4 regions of the Morganella sp. BCCO 40_0007 genome follow, and region 4 is predicted to be linked to each of the others. Evidence: predicted binding sites of a transcription regulator. Region 4 holds the regulator's gene; each other region holds the start of a gene.

Region 1 (7,579 bases), on a different contig from region 4:
TGCGCACGCTCGGGTCTTTGCGTCCCGATAAGCGCCGCCGTATTGCGCGCGAAACCCTTGAAATCTACAGTCCTCTGGCTCACCGTCTTGGTATTCACCATATCAAAACGGAGCTTGAGGAGCTGGGATTCGAAGCCCTTTACCCGAACCGCTACCGCGTTATCAAAGAAGTGGTGAAAGCCGCACGCGGCAACCGTAAAGAGATGATCCAGAAGATTTTATCTGAAATCGAAGGACGTCTGACGGAAGCCGGTATCAGTTGCAAAGTCAGCGGGCGGGAAAAACACCTTTACTCCATCTACCGGAAAATGCACCTGAAAGAGCAGCGATTTCACTCGATCATGGACATTTATGCTTTCCGCGTGATTGTGAGCACCGTCGATACCTGCTACCGCGTACTGGGTCAGGTTCACGGCCTGTACAAACCACGTCCCGGCCGCGTCAAAGATTATATCGCTATCCCGAAAGCCAACGGCTATCAGTCATTACACACCTCCCTTATCGGTCCTCACGGGGTGCCGGTAGAAGTGCAGATCCGTACCGAAGATATGGATCAGATGGCAGAAATGGGGGTCGCGGCACACTGGGCTTATAAAGAGCACGGAGAATCCGGCACCACCGCACAGGTGCGTGCTCACCGCTGGATGCAGAGCCTGATAGAACTTCAGCAAAGCACCGGCAACACCTTTGAATTTATTGAGAGCGTGAAATCCGATCTCTTCCCGGATGAGATTTATGTCTTCACCCCGGAAGGCCGGATTGTTGAGCTGCCGACCGGCTCCACGCCGGTGGATTTCGCCTATGCCGTCCATACGGATATCGGCCACTCCTGTGTCGGTGCGCGTGTTGACCGCCAGCCGTATCCGCTCTCCCAGCAACTGACCAGCGGACAAACCGTTGAGATTATTACCGCGCCGGGCGCAAGACCGAATGCTGCGTGGCTGAACTTTGTTGTCAGCTCAAAAGCCCGGGCAAAAATCCGTCAGCTGCTGAAAAACCTCAAGCGCGATGATTCCGTCAACCTCGGCCGCCGTCTGCTTAACCATGCCCTCGGTAACGGTCGTAAGATCACTGATATCCCCCAGGAAAATATCAGCCGCGAGCTGGTGCGGATGAAACTGGCCACTCTGGATGATCTGCTGGCGGAAATCGGTCTGGGGAATGCCATGAGCGTGGTGGTTGCCCGTAACCTGCTGAATGAACCGGAAAGTAACACCGAAGAGAACACCACCCGCAAACTGCCGATTAAAGGTGCGGACGGGGTGCTTATCACCTTCGCCAAATGCTGCCGTCCGGTACCGGGTGACCCGATTATCGCTCATATCAGTCCGGGTAAAGGTCTGGTTATCCACCATGAATCCTGCCGCAATATCCGCGGATATGAAAAAGAGCCGGAAAAATTCATGGCCGTTGAGTGGGACAGCGACATCGACACGGATTTCATTGCTGAAATCAAAGTGGATATGTTTAACCACCAGGGCGCGCTGGCTAACCTGACTGCCGCAATTAATGATGCCAACTCCAGTATTCAGAGCATGAATACCGAGGAGAAAGATGGCCGCGTTTACTGCGCCTTTATCCGTCTGACCGCAAAAGACCGTATCCAGCTTGCGAATATTATGCGTAAAATCCGCATTATGCCGGATGTCCTGCGCGTCAGCCGCAACCGGAATTAATCACACGGTATGAATTCCCAACGTTATGAGCGCATCTGCCGGATGATGGCGATGCGCCAGCCCGACCTCACTCTGTGTCTTGAGGAAGTGCATAAGCCGCACAATGTCTCCGCCGTGATCCGCAGTGCGGATGCTGTCGGTATCCATGACCTGCATGCCGTCTGGCCGGAGAAAATCAAAACCCTGGTTTCTTCCGCCGCCGGCAGTAACAGTTGGGTGAATGTGCATAACCATGACACACTCGGCGATGCCGTGACACTGCTGAAATCGCAGGGTATGCAAATTCTTGCCACTCATCTGTCTGACAGTGCGGTCGATTTCCGGGCTGTCGATTTTACCCGCCCGACCTGCATTATCATGGGCTCGGAGAAAACCGGCATATCTCAGGAAGCGGTCAGACTGGCGGATCAGCATATTATGATCCCGATGTCCGGCATGGTACAGTCACTGAATGTGTCTGTTGCCGCCGCCGTGATCCTCTATGAGGCACAGCGTCAGCGTGAAGCCGCCGGTCTTTATGAACATCCCAGTTGCGCCCTGGCACAGGATGAACAACAGCGCCTGCTGTTTGAACGCGGCTATCCGGTGCTGGCACAAGTCGCCCGTGAGAAAAAACTGCCCCGTCCGCAGATTGATGAACAGGGTCATATTATTGCGCCGGACAGCTGGTGGGCTGCCATGCAACAGAAGAAACCATCCGCCTGATACGAAACGGAGCAGAAAATGAAAGGTCAACTGCTTGATGCTATCCCACTCACGACTTTGCACGGCGTCGGGGCCGGACAGGCGGGCAAACTGGCCGGTATCGGTCTGCATACCCTTCAGGATCTGCTTTTCCATCTGCCGCTGCGTTATGAAGACCAGACCCGGCTGTATTCCATCACCGATCTGTTACCGGGAATTTATGCCACGGTCAGCGGTGAAGTGCTGCGCACCGATGTGGTCTTTGGCCGCAAACGGATGATGACCTGTCAGATAAGCGACGGCACCGGTATCTTAACCCTGCGTTTCTTTAATTTTTCAGCCGCAATGAAAAATGCACTGGCGGCCGGCAAACAAGTCACGGCCTACGGCGAAATCCGGCGCGGCAAAAATGGCCCGGAAATCTTTCACCCCGAATACAAAGTCCGCCAGAGTGATACTTCCGTTGAATTGCAGGAAACACTCACCCCCATCTACCCGACCACCGAAGGTGTCCGCCAGGCCACGCTCCGCAAACTGCTCGATCAGGCGCTGGAGCTGCTCGATACCTGTGCCATCAATGAATTACTGCCGCCGGAACTGACCCGCTCCATGATGAGTCTGCCGCAGGCGCTGAAAACACTGCACCGGCCACCGGCGGATACACAGCTTGCCGAACTGGAAAGCGGGCAGCATCCGGCACTGAAACGGATTGTGCTGGAAGAACTGCTGGCGCATCACCTCAGTATGCTGGCGGTCAGAGCAGGGGCACAGCGCTACCATGCACTGCCTCTGCCGCCACAGGAGACGCTGAAAAGTCAGTTCCTGGCACAACTGCCCTTCTCTCCGACTAACGCCCAGCAGCGCGTGGTGGCGGAAATAGAGCAGGATCTGGAAAAACCGGTGCCGATGATGCGCCTGATTCAGGGGGATGTCGGTTCCGGGAAAACGCTGGTCGCCGCGCTGGCGGCACTCCGTGCTATCGCACACGGCAAACAGGTCGCACTGATGGCACCGACAGAACTGCTGGCTGAACAACATGCCAATACTTTCCGTCAGTGGCTGGAGCCGCTGGGTATCAGCGTCGGCTGGGTAGCCGGAAAACAGAAAGGCAAGGCACGGCTGGCGCAGGAAGAAGCCATTGCCGCCGGTGATGTGGCGATGGTTATCGGCACGCACGCCATTTTTCAGGAACATATCCGTTTTCATTCCCTGGCGCTGGTGATTATTGATGAGCAGCACCGCTTTGGTGTTCACCAGCGGCTGGCGTTATGGGAAAAAGGCGAACAGCAGGGATTCCATCCGCATCAGCTGATTATGACCGCCACTCCGATCCCGCGCACCCTGGCCATGACCGCCTATGCGGATCTCGACACCTCCGTTATCGATGAACTGCCGCCGGGCAGAACCCCGGTGACCACGGTGGCCATTCCGGACAGCCGCCGCCATGAGATTATTGAACGGGTGCGCAGCGCCTGTCAGGATGAAAAACGCCAGGCCTACTGGGTCTGCACACTGATCGATGAATCTGATTTGCTGGAAGCACAGGCCGCTCAGGTGACGTTTGATGAGCTTTCCGCCACTCTGCCGGACCTGCGGGTCGGGATGGTGCACGGTCGTATGAAACCGGCAGAAAAGCAGGCGGTGATGGCGCAATTTAAGGCCGGAGAGCTGGATCTGCTGGTCGCCACCACAGTTATTGAAGTCGGGGTGGATGTACCGAATGCCAGCCTGATGATCATCGAAAACCCGGAACGGCTGGGCCTGGCGCAACTGCATCAGCTGCGCGGCCGGGTCGGACGCGGCTCTGCGGTCTCCCACTGTGTGCTGCTGTATAAAACCCCGCTGACTCAAACAGCAAAACTGCGTCTTCAGGTACTGCGGGACAGCAACGACGGCTTTGTTATCGCGCAGAAAGACCTCGAAATCCGCGGGCCGGGTGAACTGCTCGGTACACGGCAGACCGGTAATGCGGAATTTAAAGTCGCGGATTTACTGCGCGATCAGGGTATGCTGCCGGAAGTACAGCGTGTGGCACGTCATCTGCACCAGAATTACCCGGAGCAGGCAAAAGCGCTGATCGAGCGCTGGCTGCCGGAACGCACGCAATACACTAACGTATAACGAAAAAAGCCACCCCGGAAGGTGGCTTGCCTGCTTAAGCGTTGTTTGTTACCCGCCCGCAACCGGGAAGATAGGTAATGCCAGGAAGAACGGGATAACCAGTGCGTTAATCAGATCGAGGAAGAACGCCCCCACCATCGGTACCACCAGGAAAGCCACATGGGAAGGACCGAAACGATCTGTCACTGCCTGCATGTTGGCAATCGCGGTTGGTGTGGCCCCCATCCCGAAACCACAGTGACCGGCCGCCAGAACCGCCGCATCATAATTTTTGCCCATCACACGGTAAGTGACGAAGACAGCATACAACGCCATCACGATAGTCTGTACTGCCAGGATTACCAGCATCGGTACCGCCAGAGAGGCAATTTCCCACAGTTTCAGGCTCATCAGTGCCATCGCCAGGAACAGTGACAGACTGACGTTACCCAGTACCGACACCGCCCGCTCAAACACACGGTAAAAGCCCATCAGTGACAGACTGTTGCTCAGGATAACCCCGATAAACAGAACACACACAAATGCCGGGATCTGGAACTTCCACTGCATTGACGTGAAGAAATCCGTCAGAACACCATACAGATACGTTCCCGCCAGTAAACAGATAGCAATCAGTGCAATTGTTTCAAGCAGAACCATTGAAGTGATCATGCGTCCGGCCTGCGGTTTTTCAAACGCGGTCGGTGCTTCATCATCCTGTAATTTCACATCGCTCATGGCCGTTTTTTTGATCAGGAAACGGGCTACCGGACCACCAATCAGGCCGCCGAGCACCAGACCAAAGGTTGCGCAGGCAATCGCGATTTCTGTTGCGGAGCTGAAACCATAGCTGTCGCTGAAAATTTTACCCCATGCAGCCCCGGTACCATGACCACCGGAGAGTGTGATAGAACCGGCCAGCAAACCAATCAGCGGATCAAGCCCCATCATTTTTGCCAGAGAGATACCGACTGAGTTCTGCACAATCAGTAAACCCACAACCGCAATCACAAAGATAAATAACGTTCTGCCGCCCGCCTTAAGGCTGGCTAAGTTGGCGTTTAAGCCGATGGTGGCAAAGAAAGCCAGCATCAGCGGGTCTTTGAGTGAATCATCAAATTTCACTTCCAGATCCATACCGGATTTGAACCCCAATAATACGATCGCAACCAGAAGACCACCGGCCACAGGTTCAGGAATTGTATACTTTTCGAGGAATGGTACAGTTTTTACGAGTTTACGTCCCAGTAATAGGACGAGTGTGGCCGCAACCAGCGTGCCGTAAACGTCGAGTTGATACATTCACGTACCCCTTTTATTGTTGGTATTTGTTACATCAATATCGCGTTAATAACGTCCCTGTTACGCAAAAAGAAAAAGCAGGTATCCGGATTAAAGAAAAAAAAGCGGATAAAGACAAGTTAAAATAAATAAAACTGTGATTATATTCCGCTATAAAAAATAACATCTCATCGGCGCAAACGATTGCTTTTGTGCCCCGGATCATTAAAATACGGTAATTGCTTATCCCGGACCTGTTGATATGAACTCTGCAATTTCTGATAAAACCAGTGTAAATCCCGCAACTAACACAAATAGTGAACTCATCTACCGGCTGGAAGATCGTCCGCCGCTGCCGCAGACGCTCTTTGCCGCCTGTCAGCATCTGCTGGCGATGTTTGTGGCGGTGATTACACCGGGGTTGCTTATCGCCCAGGCGCTCGGCCTTTCCGCCCACGACACCCAGCGGATTATCAGTATGTCACTGTTCGCTTCCGGACTGGCATCACTGCTGCAAATCCGCACCTGGGGGCCGGTCGGTTCCGGGCTGCTTTCTATCCAGGGCACCAGCTTTAACTTTGTGGCCCCGCTGATTATGGGCGGTATGGCGCTGAAAAATAATGGTGTGGATACCGAAGGGATGATGGCTGCACTGTTCGGCACTCTGATGCTGGCGGCCATGACAGAAGTTATCCTCTCCCGTTTTCTGCATCTGGCGCGCCGCATTATCACGCCGCTGGTTTCCGGTGTGGTGGTGATGATTATCGGGCTGTCGCTGATTCAGGTCGGGCTGACCTCCATCGGCGGCGGTTATGGCGCCATGGCGGATAACACCTTCGGCTCTGCTAATAATCTGATCCTCGCCGGTATTGTGCTGGCGGTGATTGTGCTGCTTAACCGCCAGAAAAACCCGTATCTGCGTGTCGCCTCTCTGGTGCTGGCGATGACAGCAGGCTATCTTGCTGCCTGGTGGATGGGTATGCTGCCGGATAACCATGCGGAAATCCCGGAGGAAGTGGTGGTGATCCCGGCCCCGCTCTATTACGGCTTATCCATCGACTGGAACCTGCTGCTGCCGCTGATCCTGATCTTTATGGTGACCTCGCTGGAAACCATCGGTGATATCACCGCGACGTCCGACGTCTCCGAACAACCGGTATCCGGCCCGCTCTACATGAAGCGCCTGAAAGGCGGTGTGCTGGCAAACGGACTGAACTCCGCCCTGTCTGCGGTCTTTAATACCTTTCCGAACTCCTGTTTCGGGCAGAATAACGGGGTGATCCAGCTGACCGGCGTTGCCAGCCGCTATGTCGGTTATGTTGTGTCGCTGATGCTGATCATACTGGGGCTGTTCCCGGCCGTCGCCGGATTTGTACAGCACATTCCGGAACCGGTACTCGGCGGAGCCACCATTGTCATGTTCGGTACGATTGCGGCATCCGGTGTGCGGATTGTCTCACGCGAAACCCTGAACCGCCGGGCGATTATGATTATCTCGCTGTCACTGGCTGTCGGCATGGGTGTTTCCCAGCAGCCGCTGATCCTGCAATTTGCACCGGACTGGCTGAAAACCCTGCTCTCTTCCGGAATTGCGGCGGGCGGCCTGACCGCGATTGCCCTGAATCTGATTTTTCCGCCGGAGAAATAATCATCTGTTTAACCGCGTGACCGGAAACGGTCACGCGTGCTGCTCTGTGCGGAAAAACCGCGATAATCCTTGTCACCGTAAAGAGCCTCACGCTAGTATGCCCTCAGGATTATCTCTCGGGAGCGCATTATGAAATGGTTGGGACGGGCTGTTTTCTGGCTGATAACACTGGTCATTATTCTTATCGTTG
Region 2 (7,579 bases), on a different contig from region 4:
ATTTCACCGGGCGGCCGCAGCAGGTTGCGCTGGCGGAACTGTTACCGGCACCGGAATTCGGTTGTATTACGCTGTCAGGTAAAGTAACGCAAAGTATTCTCAAACGTTTAATGCATCTGGTTTATGATGTCCGTCGTGATGATGCGGCGTTACGTGCAGTCGCCGGGGTGCCGGGTGAGTTTGACAAACTGCGTAAGTTTTATCCTGATCGCCGAGAGTGGTCATCACTGACTGTTATTTGTGATGATGCGCAGAGTGCGGCACTGTTGTCTGATTTGGGTTTCACGGCAGAGTACCGCGCATAACATTATTTATTCATTATTTTTCATCATTTTTTCTGACTGTGCCGCACTGATGCGGTGCAGTTTTTGTTCCGGAGATAACTATGTCAGAAGGCTGGAATATTGCCGTATTGGGTGCGACCGGTGCAGTCGGCCGCGCGGTGGTGTCATTACTGGAAGAGCGTGAATTTCCGGTGGGAGAGTTACATTTACTGGCCGGAGAGCGCAGCGCGGGAGAATCGGTGCGCATGAGCGGCAAAAGCTATCTGGTCACTGACGCCCGTGATTTTGACTGGTCGCAGGTTCAGCTGGCCTTTTTCATGGCCGGTGCAGAAGCCACGGAGGCTTATTATGAAGCCGCCACGGACAGCGGTTGTATTGTGATTGACAGCAGCGGTCTGTTTGCGCTGGAGCCGGATGTGCCGCTGGTGGTGCCGTCGGTGAACCCGCAGGCACTGAGCGAATACCGCAACCGTAACCTGATTGCGCTGGCAGACAGCACCGTCAGTCAGTTACTGACCGCTATCCGTCCGCTGGTGGAAAGCGCCGGGTTATCGCGTATTAATCTGACCAACCTGTTTTCCGTATCCCGTTTCGGGAAAAGTGCGGTGGAAGAACTGGCCGGTGAGTGTGCCAAACTCCTCAACGGCATCCCGCCGGAAGCCGGTCGTTTCAGCAAACAGCTGGCATTTAACCTGCTGCCGCTGCTGACCGATGAGCAGGGCAGTGTGTCAGAAGAGCGCCGTATCGCGGAAGAAACCCGCAAAGTGTTACAGGATGCCGGTCTGCCGATCAGCGTAAGCTGTGTACAGTCCCCGGTGTTCTACGGCAACGCGCAGATTGTGCAGCTGGAAACACTGCGCCCGCTCGGCAGTGAGGAAGCGCGCGATGAACTGGAGCGTGCAGAGGATATTCAGCTTTCTGAAGAGCAGGAATTCCCGACTCAGGTCACGGATGCGTCCGGTAACCATCTGCTGAATATTGGTTGTCTGCGAAATGATTACGGCATCCCGGAAATCCTGCATTTCTGGTCGGTGGCCGATAACGTGCAGTTCGGCGGCGCACTGATGGCGGTCGAAATTGCCGAGCGTCTGACGCAGGAGCAGTTTTACTGATGTCAGAGGTGATTTTACCGGCGGATGAGGGTAAAACCACGGTCGCGCTGGGTATTGAATATGACGGCAGCCGCTATTACGGCTGGCAGCGTCAGTCAGAAGTTGCGAGTGTGCAGGGCTGCCTGGAAAAAGCGCTGTCAAAAGTGGCCGCAGAGCCGGTATCGGTTTTCTGTGCGGGCCGGACAGATGCCGGGGTTCATGCTACCGGCCAGGTGGTGCATTTCCACACCGCAGCTGTCCGCAAAGATGCGGCCTGGACGATGGGGGTGAATACTCATCTGCCGTCTGATATCGCGGTGCGCTGGGTCAAAACGGTGCCGGAAAGTTTTCATGCCCGGTTCAGTGCCACGGCGCGGCGTTACCGGTATGTGATTTTTAATCACCGTTTTCGTCCGGCTGTTTTAAGTAAAGGCGTAACCCACTTTCATTATCCGCTGGATGAAAAGCGGATGCATGAAGCGGCACAGAGCCTGCTCGGGGAGAATGACTTTTCTTCTTTCCGTGCGTCGCAGTGCCAGTCCAGAAGTCCGTGGCGTAATGTGATGCATGTGAATGTCACCCGTCAGGGACAGTATGTGATTGTGGATATCAAAGCGAACGCGTTTGTGCATCATATGGTGCGCAATATTACCGGTGCTCTGCTGGAAGTCGGCTGCGGCAATCTGCCGGTCAGCCGGATGGCGGAACTGCTGGCACTGAAAGATCGCACTCAGGCACCGGCAACAGCACCGGCGGAAGGGTTGTATCTGGTTTCGGTGGATTATCCGGAAGAATTTGCCCTGCCGTCACCGGCGATGGGGCCGCTTTTCCTGGCAGATTAATTTATTGGCCGGATAAGCAGAAGACTGCGTCCGGCGGGGTGAAATATGGAATATATTCAATATCTTATCGATTTTATTCTGCACATTGATGTGCATATGAAGGACATGGTGGCAGATTACGGAATCTGGGTTTATGCGATTTTATTCCTGATCCTGTTCTGTGAAACCGGGCTTGTGGTTACGCCGTTCCTGCCGGGAGATTCCCTGCTGTTTGTGGCGGGGACACTGGCGGCACTGCCGTCTAACGACCTGAATATTCATATCATGGTACTGCTGATGATTACGGCGGCGATTATCGGTGACGCAGTTAACTATACGATCGGACACTTTTTCGGGGAGCGGCTTTTCCGCAATCCGGACTCAAAAATCTTCCGACAGAGTCACCTGCGCAAGACCCATGCGTTCTTTGAAACCCATGGTGGTAAAGCGATTATTCTGGCGCGATTTGTTCCGATCGTGCGGACATTTGCTCCGTTTGTTGCCGGTATGAGTAAGATGTCTTACCGCCATTTTGCGATGTTTAACGTTATCGGTGCGATTGTATGGGTGGTATTATTTGCCTATGCAGGGTATATCTTCGGGGAAACGAAGATTGTGCAGGAAAACTTGAAATTACTTATCGTGGCGATTATTTTCATCTCCATATTGCCCGGTATTATCGAGGTATGGCGTCACCGCCGTGCGGCGAAAAAAGCACAGAAACGTGATGACGCCTGAGTGGTTTGAGCAGTTTTTTATCCACAGTGCATAAGCAATGTGGTTTAATGGCAGATAATAATTACACTGGCTGAGCCAGATTTCAGACGGAAAGGTCATTAATGAGCTGGATTGAAAAAATTCTGAATAAGACCCCAATGAACCAGACACGCAAGGCGAGCATTCCTGAAGGTGTCTGGACGAAGTGTGACAGTTGTGGTCAGGTACTGTACCGCCAGGAGGTGGAACGTAATCTTGAGGTGTGTCCGAAGTGTGACCATCACATGCGGATCCCTGCACGTGCGCGCCTGATGGCGTTTCTGGATGAAGGCAGCACCACGGAACTGGGTACTGATCTGGAACCGAAAGACGTCCTGAAATTCCGTGATTCCAAAAAATACAAAGACCGTCTGGTCTCCGCACAGAAAACGACCGGGGAAAAAGAAGCCCTGATTGCGATGAAAGGCACACTGAAAACCATGCCGGTTGTTGCGGCAGCGTTTGAATTTGCCTTTATCGGCGGTTCAATGTCCTCGGTTGTCGGCGCACGGTTTGTCCGCGCGGCGGAACAGGCGCTGGAAGATAACTGCCCGCTGATCTGCTTCTCCGCAAGCGGCGGCGCACGTATGCAGGAAGCGCTGATGTCGCTGATGCAGATGGCCAAAACCAGTGCGGCACTGGCCAAAATGCAGGAGCGCGGTCTGCCGTATATCTCTGTGCTGACTGACCCGACCATGGGCGGCGTTTCCGCAAGTCTGGCAATGCTGGGGGATATCAATATCGCCGAGCCGAAAGCCCTGATCGGTTTTGCCGGTCCGCGCGTTATCGAACAGACTGTCCGTGAAAAATTACCGCCGGGATTCCAGCGCAGTGAGTTCCTGATAGAAAAAGGGGCGATCGATATGATTGTCCGCCGTCCGGAAATGCGTGATACCGTCGCGGAAATTCTGTCAAAACTGACTAACTATAAGTTCCCGCAGGAAGATGAAATCATTGAAATCCTGACTGCGGATGAACCTGATACCGACTTATCTTCCGAAACAGAGACTGATGTCAAAAAACACGATGTCTGATAAGCGAGAAAGACCAACAGCCGCGTCATCAATGATGACGTGGCTTTCTTATCTGGGTGATCTGCATACGCAGGTTATTGATATGGGACTGGAACGTGTCGGTGCGGTGGCGGATATCATGAATCTGCGCTATCCCGCCCCGAAAGTCATTACGGTCTCAGGGACTAACGGTAAAGGCACCACCTGCCACACACTCGAATCCATCCTGCTGGCAGCGGGGTTGCGGGTGGGTGTGTACAGTTCCCCGCATCTGGTGAATTACACCGAACGGGTGCGGATTCAGGGACAAAACCCGCCGGAAGCTGATTTCTGCCGTGTCTTTGCGGATATTGACACGCAGCGCGGTGATATCACGCTCACCTATTTTGAAGCGGGTACACTGGCGGCATTGCAGTTGTTCCGCGAAGCCAATCTTGATGTGGTGATTCTGGAAGTCGGCCTCGGCGGGCGTCTGGATGCCACCAATATTGTCGATTCTCATATTACAGCGATCACCAGTATCGCACTGGATCACACCGACTGGCTCGGCGCTGACCGCGAGCATATCGCCCGCGAAAAAGCCGGGATTTTCCGCCCGCACTGCGTGGCGGTAATCGGTGAACCGGATGCGCCTTATACCATTGCTGACGTGGCAAACAAGCTGGAAACCTCACTGTTCTGCCGTGCTGATGACTGGTCTTATACCGAGCAGGGTGACCACTGGACGTGGCAGTGTGAGGATGAAACCCTCGAAAATCTGCCGCTGCCGAATGTGCCGCTGGCGAACGCCGCGACGGCGCTTGCGGTGATCCACAATCTGCGTCAGGTGAAAGACAAAACCGGCCGCGCCATCACCCGTGAGGCGATTGATACCGGACTGCGTCAGGCACAACTGCCGGGCCGCTTCCAGATTGTCTCACAAAAACCGCTGACGGTGCTGGATGTGGCGCATAACCCGCATGCCGCCGGTTATCTGGTGTCAAAACTGGCACAGTTGCCGCGCACTGCGCAGAGCCGCGTCCGTGCGGTGATCGGTATGCTGGGCGATAAAGATATCAAAGGCACCCTGGCGGTGCTGAGTGAGCAGGTGAAGGACTGGTATGTCGCGCCGCTGACAGAACTGCGCGGTGCGCCGGCAGAGCAGCTGGCAGAGCACCTGACTGACCCGCAGCAGTTTGCGGATGTGGAAAGCGCATGGGAACAGGCGCGCCGTGATGCTTCCCCGGACGATATTGTGGTGGTGTGCGGATCATTCCACACAGTGGCGCATGTCATGGACGTTTTAGCGAAGGAAGGTGCGGGTGGCCAGTAAATTTCAGAATCGCTTAGTCGGAACTATTATCCTGGTGGCGGTGGGTGTGATTGTCCTGCCGGTGCTGCTGGACGGCGATAAGAAATATAACGAAGACCAGTTCGCAGCCATCCCGCTTATCCCGAAAGAGGGTGAGCAGGATGAGATTGATGCAGTAAATCCGATCAATCAGACTATGCCGACCATGCCCTCAGAAGGGGCATCCAGTGCCATGATTACCGAAGCGGCACAAACCGGGACACAAGTCCCGGCAGAAGAATTGCCGGGCGGCAGTACCACCTCCAACGTACCGCCGGGAGCCGATCCGCTGCCGCCGGTTGTGGTGCCGGACAAACAGCCGCCGAAACCGGAACCTAAGCCCGAACCAAAACCTGAGCCGAAACCGGAACCAAAACCCGAGCCGAAGCCGGAACCAAAACCGGAAAAAGCCCCTCAGGGACAGGCTTATGTTGTGCAGCTGGGGGCATTGTCTAATGCCCGCAAGGTTGAGGAGATTGTGGCCACGCTGCGGTTATCCGGCTATCAGGTTTACACGGTGCCGCGCGGCAAACTGACGCTGATTATGGTCGGGCCGTCAGCCTCGCAGGCAGAGCTGAAGTCCTCGCTGGGGGAACTGAGGCAGCTGACAGGGCTGGATGGCAGGGTGCAGGCTTATAAACCGTAGCGAATTTAAGGTATTAGCAGTATCCGTTAATAAAATCAGTTAACTCTTTGCGGCGATTATAATTTTTTATTTCGCCGCAATTTATTTTCGGACAGAGCAAAAATCCGTTACGCAAACGTTTTCGTTTTCTGTTAGAATGCGCCCGTCACTGATGCCGGGGCATCAATTTGGATAGTGATATGGTTTGGATTGATTACGCAATTATTGCAATTATTGCTTTCTCGGCATTAGTCAGCCTGGTTCGTGGTTTCGTTCGTGAAGCCTTATCGTTAGTGACCTGGGTCTGTGCGTTTTATGTGGCCAGTGAGTTTTTCCCGCTGCTGGCGGACTATTTTACGCGCTTCGATGACCCGCTGGTCCGCAACGGAATCTCTATCGCGATTTTATTTGTTGCGACACTGATTGTCGGCTCGGTGATTAACCATGTTATCGGTTCACTGGTTCAGCGGACAGGCTTATCAGGCACAGATCGTGTTCTCGGGGTTTGTTTTGGTGCTCTGCGCGGGGTGCTGATCGTGGCGGCGATTTTGTTCTTCCTCGACAGCTTCACGCAGATGAGTCAGAGCAGCGACTGGCAGCAGTCACAACTCATTCCCCAATTCAGTCATGTTATCAGGTGGTTCTTTGACTACCTCCAGAATGCGTCAAGTTTCCTGCCGGAGAATTTTCCTTCTCCGCCCGGCTGATGAGGAAAAAACTACATGTGTGGTATTGTTGGTATCGTTGGTTTTACGCAAGTCAATCAATCAATTTATGACGCGCTCACGGTGTTACAGCACCGGGGCCAGGATGCAGCCGGTATCGCAACCATTGACAGTAACAATGGTTTCCGGCTCCGTAAAGCCAACGGACTGGTGAAAGATGTTTTCGAAACCCGACATATGCTGCGTTTGCAGGGGACACTCGGGATAGGCCATGTCCGTTACCCGACTGCAGGCAGCTCCAGTGCATCGGAAGCACAGCCTTTTTATGTTAATTCACCTTTCGGTATCACCCTGGCGCATAACGGCAATCTGACCAATGCACACACGCTGAAGCAGCAGCTGTTTGAAACGGCCCGCCGTCATGTCAATACCACCTCCGATTCTGAAATCCTGCTCAACGTGCTGGCGTATGAGCTGGATCGCTTCGATGCTCACCCGCTGGAGCCGGATAATATTTTTGCCGCCGTCAGCGCCATGCACAGCAAAATCCGCGGCGCGTATGCCTGTGTGGCACTGATTATCGGTCACGGTCTGCTGGCGTTCCGTGACCCGAACGGTATCCGTCCGCTGGTACTTGGTAAACGCGCCCTGAATGACGGACGCGAAGAGTATATGGTGGCCTCTGAAAGTGTCGCACTGGACACCCTCGGTTTTGAATATCTGCGCGATGTGGCACCGGGTGAAGCGGTGTATATCACCGAAACCGGGCAGCTCTATACCCGTCAGTGTGCGGCAAATCCGTCACTGACGCCGTGCCTGTTTGAATTTGTCTATTTCGCCCGTCCGGATTCTGTTATCGATAAAGTTTCTGTTTATAACGCCCGACTGCGTATGGGGCAGAAGCTGGGGGCCAAAATTGCCCGTGAGTGGGAAGACCTGGATATCGATGTGGTGATCCCGATTCCGGAAACCTCAATGGACAGCGCGCTGGAAA
Region 3 (7,579 bases), on a different contig from region 4:
ATAATCCCTTTCGTCTTCACGCTGCTATGGCTTTCTGTTTTCGGAAACAGCGCCCTCTATGAAATTATTCACGGCAATACTGAACTGGCAAAAACGGTACTGGAAGCTCCGGAAAAAGGTTTTTATTCCTTACTTGAGCTGTATCCCGGCTTTGGTTTAACGGCCTCTGTTGCTACTATTACCGGCTTACTGTTTTATGTTACTTCAGCAGATTCCGGCTCACTGGTACTGGGGAATTTCACTTCAGAGTTAAGTGATATCAGTCATGATGCACCGAACTGGCTTCGGATTTTCTGGTCCGTTGCAATTGGTCTGCTCACACTCGGGATGTTAATGACCGATGGAATATCCGCGTTACAAAATACCACTGTGATCATGGGATTACCGTTCAGTTTTGTGATCTTTTTCGTCATGGCAGGGCTGTATAAATCGCTGAAACTGGAAGATTTCCGGCGCGTCAGTTCACTGAACACGAATGCACCGGCTCCGTTATATGGCAACGGTACACTCAACTGGAAACAGCGACTGGGGCGGGTCATGAATTTTCCGGGCACCACCTATACCAGGCGGATGCTGGATTTAGTGTGCATCCCGGCCATGCAGGATGTCGCACAAGAGCTGACAATACGGGGGGCAAAGGTCGAATTCAGCCAGATCCCGCCTGAAGCAGACGAGCGGTTAGAGCACCTTGAGCTGACGGTCGATCTGGGGGAAGAGCAAAGCTTTGTGTATCAGGTCTGGCCTCAGCGCTACTCCATGCCCGGCTTCACCTACCGTGCCCGGACCGGAAAATCTCATTATTATCGCCTGGAGACGTTTTTATCGGAGGGGTCACAAGGTAATGATTTGATGGATTACACCAAAGAACAAGTGATCACCGATATACTGGATCAGTATGAGAAACACATGAACTTTATCCATCTCAGCCGCGAAGCCCCGGGAGCTACCCTGACATTTCCTGAATCACTCTGAGAATACGGCACCGGGGCAGCGCCGGTGCCGTATTATTACCGCTGTTATCCCGTTGTTCTCAGTATGACTGAGGGCGGATTTTAGGCCGCAGGAACAGCGCAGGAACCACCGTCAGCGCCATCAGATAAAATATCCCGCCGTGGATATCTTCATACAGATACCCCGCCACCAGCGTCATCACCGCAATCGCCCCGCCCATGGCCAGCGCGGAATATGCCGCCTGTAACGGAATAATTTCAGTGGATTTGCGGGCGCCGATAAAGCGCATTGCCGCCAGGTGACACACGGTATAGGTGCCGCTGTGCAGGATCTGCGCCACAATCAGCACCGGTAATGCGGCCGACATGCCCAGCAGCGACCAGCGCAGAATACCGCAGATACCGGAAAGCAGCAGCAGGTTTGCCGCGCTCCAGCGCCGGAACAGCTTATTACTGAACGTAAAGACAATCACTTCCGCCACCACGCCCAGCGACCAGAGATAGCCAATCGCGGCATCCGAATACCCGACCTTCTGCCAGTAAATCACACTGAAGCCGTAATAGGCGGCATGCGCCCCCTGCAATAAACTGACGCACAGCAGAAAGCGGACAACCGCACTATCTTTCAGCAGAACACTGAACTTCACCTGCGGCCCGCGCTGCTTCATTTCCCCGGACGGCATAATGCGCGGACGCAGCAGCGACGTCAGCAGCAGAGTTCCGGTACTGACCACCAGCGCCGCCAGAATCACCTCATGCTTCCAGATATCCATCAGCATGCCGGTGACAGAAGTGGCAATGATAAAGGCCACTGAACCCCAGACACGGATCGAGCCGTAATCCATCGGAAACTGTTTTTGCCAGGTCGCGGCGAGGGAATCCCCCAGCGGGATCATCGGTGAGAAAAAGAGGTTGAATCCGGCCATCACAAAAAAGAGCCAGAGCCAGTGCGAGCCGAAATAAAACGCCAGCGCAAACAGAAAAGCGCAGAGTGCCATCAGGCGCAACGCAAAAATCAGCCGTGACGGATCTTTAAACAACGGCGTAATAAACAGACTGCCGATAAAACGCGCCACCAGCCCCACACTGAGCAGCATACCGACCGTTGCCACATCATGCCCTTCACCTTTCAGCCATGCGCCCCAGTAGGGAAGAAAAATCCCGTAGGAAAAAAAATACGTAAAATAATCAAGCGCCAGCCAAAGCGATGACGGAACAAACATCTGCCTCTCCTTTTCAGAAATACAAAAAACCCGCTTGCGGCGAACGAAGCGGGTTTTGGTTACATCAGACTGGTAACGCGATTATGCGTAAACCGGGTATTTCGCGCAGATAGCCAGAACTTTTTGTTTCACAGCTTCAATGGTCGCTTCATCATTGAGGTTATCTAACACGTCACACATCCAGCCGGCCAGTTCACGGGCTTCTGCTTCTTTGAAGCCGCGACGGGTAATTGCCGGGGAACCGACACGGATACCGGAGGTCACAAACGGGCTCTTCGGATCGTTCGGCACACTGTTTTTGTTCACAGTGATGTTAGCACGGCCCAGTGCAGCATCGGCATCTTTACCGGTGATGTCTTTATCGACCAGATCTACCAGGAACAGATGGTTCTCAGTACCGCCGGACACCACTTTATAACCACGGTTCAGGAAGACTTCAACCATTGCTTTGGCATTTTTCACAACCTGGACCTGATTTGCTTTAAATTCAGGCTCCATTGCTTCTTTTAACGCCACTGCTTTACCGGCGATAACGTGCATCAGCGGACCACCCTGGTTGCCCGGGAATACGGCTGAGTTCAGTTTTTTGTACAGATCTTCATCACCGCCTTTCGCCAGGATCATCCCGCCGCGCGGACCCGCCAGGGTTTTATGCGTGGTGGTGGTGACAACGTGTGCATGCGGAACCGGGTTAGGATAAACACCCGCAGCAACCAGACCGGCAACGTGTGCCATATCAACAAACAGGTAAGCACCGATGCTGTCAGCGATTTCGCGCATTTTCGCCCAGTCAACCACACCGGAATAAGCAGAGAAGCCGCCGATGATCATTTTCGGCTGATGTTTTTTCGCCTGTTCAGCGACATCGTCATAATCGATTTTACCGGCAGAATCGATACCGTAAGGGACGATATTGTACAGTTTACCGGAAAAGTTTACCGGAGAGCCGTGAGTCAGGTGACCGCCTTCCGCTAAATTCATCCCTAATACTGTATCGCCCGGTGACAGCAGTGCGGAGTACACTGCAACGTTAGCCTGGGAGCCGGAATGCGGCTGAACGTTGGCATAATCTGCACCGAACAGTTCTTTTGCACGGTCAATCGCCAGTTGTTCCACGATATCCACATATTCGCAGCCGCCGTAATAGCGTTTGCCCGGATACCCTTCCGCATATTTGTTGGTGAGCTGGGAGCCCTGAGCTTCCATAACGCGCGGGCTGGTGTAGTTCTCAGAGGCAATTAATTCAATATGCTCTTCCTGACGACGATCTTCGTCTTTCATCGCCTGCCAGAGTTGTGGGTCGTAATCTGCAATATTCATTTCACGCTTTAACATTAGCTTCTCCTGACTCGCCTGATGCCGATAAAAAAACACCCCTTTCCGGGGACGAATGCCCTACAGTGTAAACCCTTTTTCTGAATTGAGATAGCCCCTGAAACAAAAAATACGCAAACGATTGCATAGCGGTAAAATCAGGTAATTACCGCACTTATTATTTCATAAGAATATCCTGTTCATCGGACGCAATACCGGATTTGTGATCCCCTCCTGCCCCCGCTCACTGATCAATTCCGCTATTTTCAGCGGATTTTCAGAAACAGCAGAAAAATTTGCGCTTTACAAATTCTGCCCTGTATTATAAGTTGCATAAAAAATACATGTTATAAATTTCACACTGATGTGATGCTTTTTCAGGAGCCCTGCTATGCTCGATGCACAAACTATCGCCACCGTAAAATCCACTGCCCCGCTGATTGCCGCCACCGGACCGAAACTGACCGCGCATTTTTATGACCGCATGTTTCGTCAGCATCCGGAATTAAAAGATATCTTCACCATGAGCCACCAGCAGAATGGTGCACAGCGTGAAGCCTTGTTTAATGCGGTCTGCGCCTATGCCATGAATATTGATAACCTCGGCGCACTGGGCGCGGCAGTCGAAAAAATTGCCAACAAACACGCCAGCCTGATGATCAGACCGGAGCATTACCCGATTGTCGGGGAAAACCTGCTTGCCACCATTGAAGAGTTACTCAATCCGGGTGAAGAAGTGCTGACCGCCTGGGGTAAAGCTTACGGCGTACTGGCAGATATCTTTATTCAGCGCGAAGCCGGGTTATATCAGGAAAAAGCGGCGTCACAAGGCGGATGGGAAGGTCTGCGTGAATTCCGCGTGATCCGCAAACAGCCGCAGAGTGAGCTGATCACCAGTTTTGAACTGGCGCCGGTTGATGGTCAGCCCGTCGCGGATTACCGGCCGGGTCAGTATATCAGTGTCTATATCAATGATGATGCGCTGGATAATCAGGAAATCCGCCAATACTCCCTGACGCAGGTACCGGACGGGAAAACCTACCGGATTGCGGTTAAACGCGAGGACAAAGGCACGATTTCCGGCTGGCTGCACGCCAATATACAGGAAGGCGATGTGGTAAAACTGACGCCGCCGCTGGGTGATTTTTTCCTCGACGCTGAAAAAGAGACGCCGGTCGTTCTGATTTCAGCCGGTGTCGGCCTGACACCGATGATGGCGATGTTACAGACACTGGCTGCGCAGCAACATCCGGCGGATGTGACCTGGCTGCATGCGGCAGAGCACGGCGGTGTACATGCCTTTGCGGATGAAGTAAACCGCACCGGTGCTCAGTTACCGGCGTTCAGTCAGACTGTCTGGTACAGAGAACCGCGTGCTGATGAAGCTCACCCTCACCTGACCGGGCTGATGGATTTAACCGCTCAGCAGGATGCCCTGCTCAGTAAAACACGCCACTATTACCTGTGCGGCCCGGTGGCCTTTATGCAGCACATTGCGCGTCAGCTGACTGCAATAGGCGTCAATGCAGACCAGATCCATTATGAATGTTTCGGTCCGCACAAAATTTTATAATCGCGACAGAACAACAATAACAACACGCTGAGTATTCAGCGTACGTGCTGAAGTCAATGCACATTTGAGTAACAGTGACATAACCGCCGAATTTATATCTATCCCATCCTTTCGCCCGGTTCACTGTTACTCTTTTTTTTGCTTCTTTTTTTAGTTCTTATTTTTTCAGTTCTTATACCGCGCCCGGTTCACACACTTTTTTACTGCCTGTGAAAAATACATCACTTTGGCCGACTGAATGCATGTTTCCAGCTCTTCGCTTTCCTCTTTATTTAAATTCATCCCGGAAACCTGCGCAAACAGCGCCGGTAATTCATGCTGACCGGGATCTCTCAGTGCTGACTGCAGAATAATAATACCGGCCATCACCAGAATAATCACCACCGCACATACCGCAACGATCCATTGTATTACCCGCACATGTATTGCCCGCACAGTCTTCTCCTTTTGCTGACAGATAAAAAAATCCGGCGGAGTCAGAAATAACAGCCGCCGGATCAATATGATTGACCGATATGATCAACAGAACTCAGATTGCATCTTCATCCTGTTCACCGGTACGTATCCGGACCACCTGGGCCACATCGAACACAAAGATTTTACCGTCACCGATTTTGCCGGTCTGCGCCGTCTGCATAATGGTTTCCACACAGGTATCGAGAATGTCATCGGCGACAACAATTTCAATTTTTACCTTCGGCAGGAAATCCACCATATATTCTGCACCGCGATACAGTTCGGTATGCCCTTTCTGGCGGCCGAACCCTTTCACTTCTGTCACGGTCATCCCGGTGATCCCGACTTCAGCCAGTGCTTCGCGGACATCATCGAGTTTAAACGGCTTAATAATTGCCTCAATCTTTTTCATTGTCAGATCCTGTTACCAATTTTTGCGGCCAAACCCGGATGTAATCGGGTAACGGCGATCTTTGCCAAAGTTCCGGGCGGTAATGCGCGGCCCCACCGGTGACTGGCGGCGTTTGTATTCATTGATATCCACCAGCCGGATAACCTTGCGGACTACCGCCTCATCAAACCCTGCGGCAATCAGTTCATCTGCGGACATATCTTTCTCAACATACCCGGCCAGCAATGCATCCAGGATGTCATACGGCGGCAGACTGTCCTGATCCAGCTGACCCGGCGCCAGCTCCGCAGACGGCGGACGGGTGATAACCCGCTCCGGAATTGCCGGTGACAGCGTATTGCGGTATCTCGCCAGCTCAAACACCATGGTTTTCGGCACATCTTTCAGGACGTTAAAGCCCCCGGCCATATCCCCGTACAGTGTGGAGTAACCGACAGCACATTCACTTTTATTACTGGTGGTCAGCACAATGCGGCGGCGCTTATTAGACATCGCCATCAGGATCACTGCCCGGCAGCGCGCCTGTAAATTCTCTTCGGTGGTATCCACCGGCGTTCCGGCGAATTTCGGCGCCAGTTCGTGCATAAAGGCGTCAAACATCGGCTCAATCGACACCACATCAAATTCCACCCCCAGCAGTTCTGCCTGCTCACGGGCATCGTGGATGCTGATATCGGAGGTGTAGCGGAACGGCATCATCACCGCCTGCACTTTATCTCTGCCCAGTGCATCCGCGGCAATCGCAACGGTCAGGCCGGAGTCTATCCCGCCGGACAGACCCAGCAGCGCTCCCTGAAAACCATTTTTGCGGACATAATCCCGTGTCGCCAGCACCAGCCCCTGATAAACCTGCGCAAGGACAGATAACGACGGTGCCGGGTCCGCCATCGGTGTGATGGTCAGATCGGTAAAGTGACACTGTGCGATTTGCTCTGAAAATGCAGCAAGACGATGCGTTACGCTGCCATCAGCGGCGAAAACCGCAGAATCGCCATCAAAAATCAGTTCATCCTGGCCGCCGACCTGATTGAGATACACCAGCGGCAGCCCGGTACGGCGGCAATGTGCCTGTATCAGCACATCGCGGGTATCAATTTTATCAGTGGAATACGGTGATGCATTCAGCGTAAGGATGATTTCAGCCCCGGCGGCCTTCAGCGCATCAACAGGGCCGTCAGTCCAGATATCCTCACAAATGAGTAACCCGAGACGGTAACCACGGAAATCGATCACACAGCTTTCAGTTCCCGCCGTAAACCAGCGTTTTTCATCAAACACACCGTAGTTCGGCAGTTCCTGTTTGAAATAACGGGCGCGGAGTTCCCCTTTCTCAAAGAGAGAGAGAGCATTATAAATGCGACCGTTTTCCTGCCACGGGTGCCCCGCCAGCACAGCGCAGTCACCGCTGGCCTGTTGTATCCGGGTAAGGCTCTGTACTATCCGCTGATGAAAATCGGGACGAAAAACCAGGTCTTCCGGCGAATATCCGGACAATGCCAGTTCGGAAAACATGACCAGGTCAGCTCCGGCTGCCTGTTGTTCCGCTATGGTTTTCAGAATACGTTCACCATTGCCTTCGATATCTCCGACCAGAAAATTCAGCTGGGCCAGGGCGATATTAAGTGTACGACGCATAAAATCCTGCTCTCCC
Region 4 (7,579 bases):
TCGGTTCATTTGCTGAATTTAAACAGCAGTTTACCGATGCCGCAGTGAAAAACTTCGGTGCCGGCTGGACATGGCTGGTGAAAAAAGCAGACGGCAGCCTGGCTATCGTGAATACTTCTAACGCGGCAACCCCGGTCAGCGGTAACGATAAACCAATCTTAACCGTCGATGTCTGGGAACATGCTTATTATATCGACTACCGTAATGCCCGTCCTAAATACCTGGAAAACTTCTGGGCATTAGTGAACTGGAAATTTGCGGAAGAAAACCTGGCGTAATCCGGGAACAAAAGACTGTTATTCAAAAACAGTTATTCAAAAACTGTTGATTAAAAACAGTCGATCAAAAAAGGGCGGAATTTTCCGCCCTTTTGTACTGTATGGGGTATATCAGAAAAGCATTATTGAAAACAGTACGATCATAACCAGTGCTGCAACCGCTGTTGACAAACCATATTTCAGATCTGTATCCATTCTTATCTCCAAAATAGCTGCTTAGTGACCAATGATGACTACCTGACATCCTGAATCATCAAAATAATTAAAACGGATGGTCTGACCGGAAAACCCGAATAGCTGACCATATCAATAACCATAGCACAGGTAATATTTTTTACTTTTGACCCGGATCAGACAACAATGCCTGTTTTTACAGAAATTTTTCTATTGTTACTGCATAATGGCACTATAATAGCAATCGATTAACCGAATAATAAAATACAGACCGGCAGGTCAGGAGTTGTTTTCATCATGGCAACGATTAAAGATGTGGCTAAGCGCTCGGGCGTCTCCACCACAACCGTCTCCCATGTCATTAATAATACCCGTTTCGTTGCGGAAGAAACGAAGGCGGCTGTCTGGGCTGCAATCAAAGAACTGCACTATTCACCGAGCGCCGTGGCGCGCAGTCTGAAAGTCAATAACACCAAATCCATTGGTCTGCTGGCCACCTCCAGTGAAGCCCCGTATTTCGCGGAAGTGATTGAGGCGGTGGAAAACAGCTGCTACAGCAAAGGTTATACCCTGGTGCTGTGCAACTCACATAATAATCCTGACAAGCAGAAAGCCTATCTGGCGATGCTGGCACAAAAGCGTGTCGATGGTCTGCTGGTCATGTGTTCGGAGTACCCGGATAAGCTTATTACCATGCTGGAAGGCTACCGCAATATTCCGATGGTGGTGATGGACTGGGGCAAAGCGCGCGGGGATTTCACCGATGCGATTATCGATAACGCCCTGCACGGCGGTTATCTCGCCGGACGTTACCTGATTGAACGCGGTCACCGCGATATCGCGGTCATTCCGGGGCCGCTTGAGCGGAACACCGGCGGCAACCGTCTGGAAGGATTCAGTAAGGCAATGAAAGAAGCCGGAATTACTGTGCGTGATGAATGGGTTGTCCAGGGTGATTTCGAACCGGATTCCGGCTACCGGGCGATGACACAAATTTTGTCCGGTAAACAGCGGCCGACCGCGGTATTCTGCGGTGGTGATGCCATGGCCATGGGCGCAATTTGTGCCGCCGATGAACTGGGACTGCGTGTACCGCAGGATATTTCTGTGATCGGGTATGACAATATCCGCAACGCCCGCTACTTCACACCTGCCCTGACGACCATCCATCAGCCGAAAGAGCGTCTGGGACAGATGGCGCTGACCATGCTGCTCGACCGTATCGTCAACAAACGCGAAGACGCGCAGACCATTGAGGTGCATCCGCGTCTGGTCGAACGCCGCTCCGTGGCGGATGGTCCGTTTATCGACTACCGCCGCTGACGATCATCTCAGCCATTCGGCATTGAGTGTTTCGCTGTCGCCGAGATAATCAAGCAGCCAGCTCAGTGCCGGTGAAGTATCCTTATCCACCCAGGTGATGCAGCACGGGCTGTCCGGCAGCGGCTGTTCAATCTTCAGCGCGGTCAGCCGGCCTTGCGCAATAAGCGGATCTGCACGGTGTGCGGGCATCATCGCTGCACACAGACCGGCTTCCACACAGGCAATCCCGCGATCCCAGTCCGGTACCACCAGACGGCGCTGATTATCCAGTGCCCACGTGTCGCGTTTCGGCAGGGAACGCGAGGTATCTTCCAGACATAAACTCGGGTACGGCACCATCTCCTCATTGGTCAGAACATGACCGGCAGAGGCCAGCGGATGTGCCGGACTGACCACCGCACGCCACGGCAAAAAGCCCATATCCCGGAAGTTGTAACGTTCGCCGATAGGGGATGCGCGTGTCGCACCGATAGCCACATCCACCCGTCTGTCCACCAGCGCATCCCACACACCGTTAAACACCTCCGGATAAATATACAATTCGATATCCGGAAAATGATGATAAAAATCCAGCAGAAGTCGCGTTATCCGTTCCGGTTTTACGATACAGTCAACAGCGATACTGAACTGTCCGCGCCAGCCGTTGGCAATCATCTGGCACTGGTGACGTGTGGATTTCATTTTTTTGATGACATCACGCGCTTCTTTGACAAACAGCACACCGGCAGGTGTCAGTTCAACATCCCGGTGACGCCGTTCAAACAGCGGAACCGCCAGCCACTCTTCCAGCTGGCGCACACTGTAACTGATAGCGGAAGGCACCCGGTGCAGTTCCTCTGCCGCCGCACTGAAACTGCCGGTCCGTGCCACCGCATCCACCACATCCAGTGTATATTCTGACCACATAATCCTTCCTTTCAAAAAATTTCACAGCAATGTGCAAATAATAACGTTTTACAAAGAAAAACTCGAATAGTTAAAATAACAACTCACGCATTACACTTATTTAACATTCAGGTATTTTTCTGTGACAGTCAACACATCGCCTTCCCGCGGCTTTCTCTTTTATCTCGCCGGGCTCAGCATGCTGGGTTACCTCGCGATTGATATGTATCTGCCTGCATTCGGTATGATGCAGGAATCTCTGAACTCCACTGCCAGCGCTATCAGCGCCAGTCTGAGTATTTTCCTGGTCGGCTTTGCCATCGGCCAGCTGTTATGGGGACCGCTCTCCGATAAAATCGGTCGTAAACCGGTTCTGCTGATGGGTCTCGGGCTGTTTGCCCTGAGCTGTCTGGCAATGATCTGGGTAACCACCCCGGCACAATTATTATTACTCCGCTTTGTACAGGCCGTGAGTGTCTGCTCTGCGGCGGTCACCTGGCAGGCGCTGGTTATCGACCGTTATGATGATCACCGCGCACAGCGTGTTTTTGCCGCGATTATGCCGCTGGTGGCACTTTCTCCGGCGCTGGCACCGTTACTCGGCGCGTGGCTGCTCAATCACGGCGGCTGGCACGAAATTTTCCTCGTGCTCGGCGGCATCACGCTGCTGGTGCTGATCCCGACTCTGATGCTGAAAGAAAAACATCACATCACGCCGGATACTGCCAAAACAGAAAAACAGAAAATCTCATTTTTCCGTCTGCTGAAATCGCCGGTATACAGCGGTAACGTACTGATTTACGCCGCATGCAGTGCCGGTTTCTTTGCCTGGCTGACCGGCTCACCGTTTATCCTGCGCGATATGGGTTATAACCCGAATGATATCGGCCTGAGCTATATCCCGCAGACCATCGCCTTTATGGTCGGCGGCTACGGTTGCCGTGCCCTGCTGTCACGGATTAACGGTAAAACACTGCTGCCGTTCCTGCTGGCCGGTTATGCCGTCAGCATGGTGGGTCTGTATGCCATGGCAAAATTCAGTAACCCGTCACTGGTGGCGATTCTGATCCCATTCTGCTTTATGGCAGCAATGAACGGTGCGTCTTACCCGATTGCGGTATCCAACGCCCTGGCGGTTTACCCGGAACACAGCGGTAAAGCGGCGGCATTACAGAATGCGATTCAGCTCGGTTTATGCTCCGCGATCAGTTTCCTGGTCTCTGCGCTGATGCACGAACCACTGCTCTCCACCACCGCTGTGATGGCTGCAACCGTGGTGCTGACTATCGGCGGTTATATTATCCAGCGCCGCTCTTCACGTACTTCCGTGACTATTGCGGAACAAAATCAATAGATTGACGCAGTGATTAAGAATATTCCTAATTAAAGGCCGTACTCATGTACGGCCTTTTTTGCCATTGAATTTTAATCTCAGGCTCCTATACTTTTCAGACAATTCGTTCTGAATCCGGATTTTGAGCTTTGTTTTTGTCTTAACGATTACGTTAATACGCAGACTGTCACCCGATGACGGCCAATCACACCGGTTCTGTTGTTCCCGCGCAAAACGTCATAAATAAAGCACTCAGAATCCCGCTTTGATAAAAATTGGAGATAATATGAGTTCTGATTGTGTCGAAAATCAAAAAACGCCCGCCGATTCCTGGCAGCGGATTGCCTCCGATCTTTTAGACGAAGCCGGCATTGAAGTTAATGGCTCCCGCCCTTTCGATATTCAGGTACATAACAACCAGTTCTTTAAACGGGTATTACAACAAGGCTCGATGGGACTGGGTGAAAGTTATATGGACGGCTGGTGGGACTGTGAGCGGTTAGATGTTTTCTTTCAGCGGGTATTGCGTGCCGGGCTGGAAAATAAACTGCCGCAGAATATCAACGATATTATAAAAATCGCCATGGCCCGTATGCGTAACCTGCAAACCAAAAAACGGGCGCGGATTGTCGGTGAAGAGCATTATGATCTGGGTAATGACCTGTTTGAGCTGATGCTCGACCCTTATATGCAGTACTCCTGCGGTTACTGGAAAGGTCTCAGTGATGATCCCGCCAATCTGGCGCAGGCGCAGGAGCAGAAACTGCATCTCATCTGTGAAAAATTACAGCTGAAACCGGGTATGCAACTGCTGGATATCGGCTGCGGCTGGGGCGGACTCGCCGCATATGCCGCGAAACATTTTGACGTGTCCGTGACCGGTGTGACGATTTCCGCCGAACAGCAGAAATATGCGCAGGCACGCTGTGCGGATCTTAATGTTAATATTATCCTGGAAGATTACCGCGATCTGCATGAGCAGTATGACAGAATTGTCTCTGTCGGGATGTTTGAGCACGTCGGTCCGAAAAACTACGCCACCTATTTTGATGTGGTCCGGCGTAACCTGAAACCGGACGGATTATTTTTACTGCATACCATCGGTTCAAACCGTAATAAAGTGAATGTCGATGCCTGGATTGGTAAATATATTTTCCCGAACGGCTGTCTGCCGTCAATTCAGAATATCGGCGACAGCAGTGAAAATAAACTGGTGATGGAAGACTGGCACAATTTCGGAGCGGACTATGACCGGACACTGATGGCGTGGTATTCCCGTTTTCAGGCTGCCTGGCCGTCACTGGAAAGTAATTACACCCCGCGCTTTAAACGGATGTTCACTTATTATCTCAATGCCTGTGCCGGTGCATTCCGTGCCCGTGATATCCAGCTGTGGCAGATATTATGGAGCCCGCAGGGCTGTGAGGGCGGATTACGCGTTCCGCGCTGATTTCGTACCTTCCATAAACAATCCATAATAAATAATCCGGTCTGACAAAAATCAGCACCGGATTTTTTTATCTGAATCACATCAGATTTGCGGTTTTTCAGTTTCTGCCGCCGGGATCAGACTTTCCTGCAATTGCTGCATTTTCTGCGCCAGTACCCGCTCGGTGGTATCGACAATAGCCTGCGTTTGCGGATCAAGCTCAATATTCACTTTATCACCCAGCCGTTTTTTGCCCAGCGTGGTACGCTCACGGGTTTCCGGGATCAGATGCACACAGAAACGGTTATTGACCACATCACCGATAGTCAGACTGATGCCGTCGATACCGACAAACCCTTTGTGCAGAATATATTTCATCAGTGATTTATCTTCGATGCGCAGCCAGATCTGATAATTATTTTCAGAGACAAAAATTTTGGCAATTTCCGCCGTGGTCACAATATGACCGGACATAATATGCCCGCCGATTTCATCACCGTATTTTGCCGCTCTTTCCAGATTGACGATATCACCGCTTTTAATGCTGCCGAGGTTGGTCAGTCTTAAGGTTTCCTTAACCAGATCAAAGCTGATTAAATCCCCGTCTATTTTTGTGACTGTCAGACAACAGCCGTTATGCGCCACTGATGCGCCCGTCTCTATCCCGGCCAGCATTTCAGGCGGGAATTTCACGGTGTGGGTACGAAAGTTTTCTTTTTCTTCGATGGCGACGACGGGGCCTGTGCCTTGTACAATCCCGGTAAACATGCGGATCTCCAGTCAGTATTCGGATAGATTTATGCAGTTTATCCTGAAACAAAAAATTAAACAGCCCTTCCCGTGGTATCCCGCACATTTAATTGTATTGGCTTGTATTTGATTAATCGCTAGAATGACTTTTCCGCTTGATCCGGTAATTAGTTTACGAATCCCGGAACGTCTTTCCTCCTCCTTTTATCAGAATAAATAAGGTGTATTACGTGCAGAAGTATTTAAAAGAAGCGCGTACTTTGCTGGCTCTTGGTATTCCCGTTATTATCGCGCAATTTACACAAACGGCGATGGGCGTGGTTGACACAGTGATGGCCGGCAGAGTCAGTGCGACAGACATGTCCGCCGTGGCTGTCGGTACCTCTATCTGGCTTCCCGCTATCCTGTTCGGCCACGGCCTGCTGATGGCGCTGACGCCGGTGGTTGCGCAGCTTAACGGTTCCGGCCGACGTCCGATGATTGCCAATCAGATCCGTCAGGGTATGTGGCTGGCGGCATTTTTATCCGTCCTGGTCATCGCGGTGCTCTATAACAGCCGCTATATTATTGAAAATATGCCGCATATTGACCCGGTTCTGGCTGAAAAAGCGGTCGGGTTCACCCACGCTATTATGTGGGGTGCGCCGGGTTACCTGTTTTATCAGGTACTCCGCAGTCAGTGTGAAGGCTTGTCGAAAACCAAACCGGGGATGGTGATTGGTTTTCTCGGCCTGCTGGTCAATATTCCGGTCAACTATATCTTTATTTACGGGAAATTCGGTGCGCCGGCCCTCGGCGGTGTCGGGTGTGGTGTGGCGACCGCGTCGGTGTTCTGGGCGATGTTCCTGTTTATGCGCTGGTATGTGAAGCATGCCCGTTCACAGCGGGATGTACAGCCGAAAGCCCGTTTTACCCCGCCGGACTGGGCAGTCATGAAGCGGATCACGCAGCTCGGCCTGCCGATCGCCCTGGCGCTGTTCTTTGAGGTCACGCTGTTTGCCATCGTTGCCCTGTTGGTTGCGCCATTAGGCGTCACCGCGGTCGCCGGGCATCAGATTGCCCTGAACTTCAGCTCGCTGATGTTTATGTTCCCGATTTCACTGGGGATCGCCACTACTATCCGTATCGGCTTTAACCTCGGAAAAAATTCCACGGAGAAAGCGCGGGTTTCCGCCTATACCGGGCTGGGTGTCGGGCTGATGATAGCCGCTGTGACGGCGCTCTTTACCGTGCTGTTCCGTGAACCTATCGCCCTGCTGTATAACGATAATCCGGAAGTGGTGATTATGGCCTCCGGCCTGATGCTGTTTGCCGGTATTTACCAGTTGTCGGATTCCGTTCAGGTGATTGGTGCCGGTGTGCTGCGTGGCTATAAAGACACACGCGCCATCTTCTATATTACCTTTA

Evidence for each region. Region 4 encodes PurR, which represses purine synthesis genes. Its sites were predicted from a motif close to CANGCAAACGTTTGCNTG; they were not measured.
Region 1: gltS (sodium/glutamate symporter) is a predicted target of PurR. The motif match lies at 5,935-5,952, and genes of this name have one in related genera.
Region 2: cvpA (colicin V production protein) is a predicted target of PurR. The motif match lies at 6,050-6,067, and genes of this name have one in related genera.
Region 3: glyA (serine hydroxymethyltransferase) is a predicted target of PurR. The motif match lies at 3,619-3,636, and genes of this name have one in related genera.

Annotation. Positions count from the first base shown of each region.
Region 1 is NZ_JAVBIN010000004.1:73,519-81,097, forward strand. It holds gene spoT (bifunctional GTP diphosphokinase/guanosine-3',5'-bis pyrophosphate 3'-pyrophosphohydrolase) at 1-1,676, shown strand, start outside; gene trmH (tRNA (guanosine(18)-2'-O)-methyltransferase TrmH) at 1,686-2,381, shown strand; gene recG (ATP-dependent DNA helicase RecG) at 2,400-4,481, shown strand; gene gltS (sodium/glutamate symporter) at 4,530-5,762, opposite strand; gene R5268_RS06150 (uracil-xanthine permease family protein) at 6,004-7,389, shown strand; gene R5268_RS06155 (hypothetical protein) at 7,519-7,579, shown strand, end outside.
Region 2 is NZ_JAVBIN010000008.1:91,195-98,773, forward strand. It holds gene pdxB (4-phosphoerythronate dehydrogenase PdxB) at 1-305, shown strand, start outside; gene R5268_RS11270 (aspartate-semialdehyde dehydrogenase) at 386-1,396, shown strand; gene truA (tRNA pseudouridine(38-40) synthase TruA) at 1,396-2,217, shown strand; gene R5268_RS11280 (DedA family protein) at 2,263-2,934, shown strand; gene accD (acetyl-CoA carboxylase, carboxyltransferase subunit beta) at 3,036-3,986, shown strand; gene folC (bifunctional tetrahydrofolate synthase/dihydrofolate synthase) at 3,979-5,277, shown strand; gene dedD (cell division protein DedD) at 5,267-5,941, shown strand; gene cvpA (colicin V production protein) at 6,121-6,627, shown strand; gene purF (amidophosphoribosyltransferase) at 6,643-7,579, shown strand, end outside.
Region 3 is NZ_JAVBIN010000005.1:39,797-47,375, reverse strand. It holds gene R5268_RS07165 (choline transporter) at 1-972, shown strand, start outside; gene R5268_RS07160 (3-phenylpropionate MFS transporter) at 1,031-2,173, opposite strand; gene glyA (serine hydroxymethyltransferase) at 2,255-3,508, opposite strand; gene hmpA (NO-inducible flavohemoprotein) at 3,879-5,060, shown strand; gene R5268_RS07145 (hypothetical protein) at 5,226-5,495, opposite strand; gene glnB (nitrogen regulatory protein P-II) at 5,590-5,928, opposite strand; gene R5268_RS07135 (NAD+ synthase) at 5,941-7,563, opposite strand.
Region 4 is NZ_JAVBIN010000007.1:227,354-234,932, forward strand. It holds gene sodB (superoxide dismutase [Fe]) at 1-278, shown strand, start outside; gene R5268_RS19450 (YnhF family membrane protein) at 390-473, opposite strand; gene purR (HTH-type transcriptional repressor PurR) at 750-1,775, shown strand; gene punR (DNA-binding transcriptional activator PunR) at 1,779-2,681, opposite strand; gene punC (purine nucleoside transporter PunC) at 2,803-4,014, shown strand; gene cfa (cyclopropane fatty acyl phospholipid synthase) at 4,280-5,443, shown strand; gene R5268_RS10610 (riboflavin synthase) at 5,525-6,190, opposite strand; gene R5268_RS10615 (MATE family efflux transporter) at 6,403-7,579, shown strand, end outside.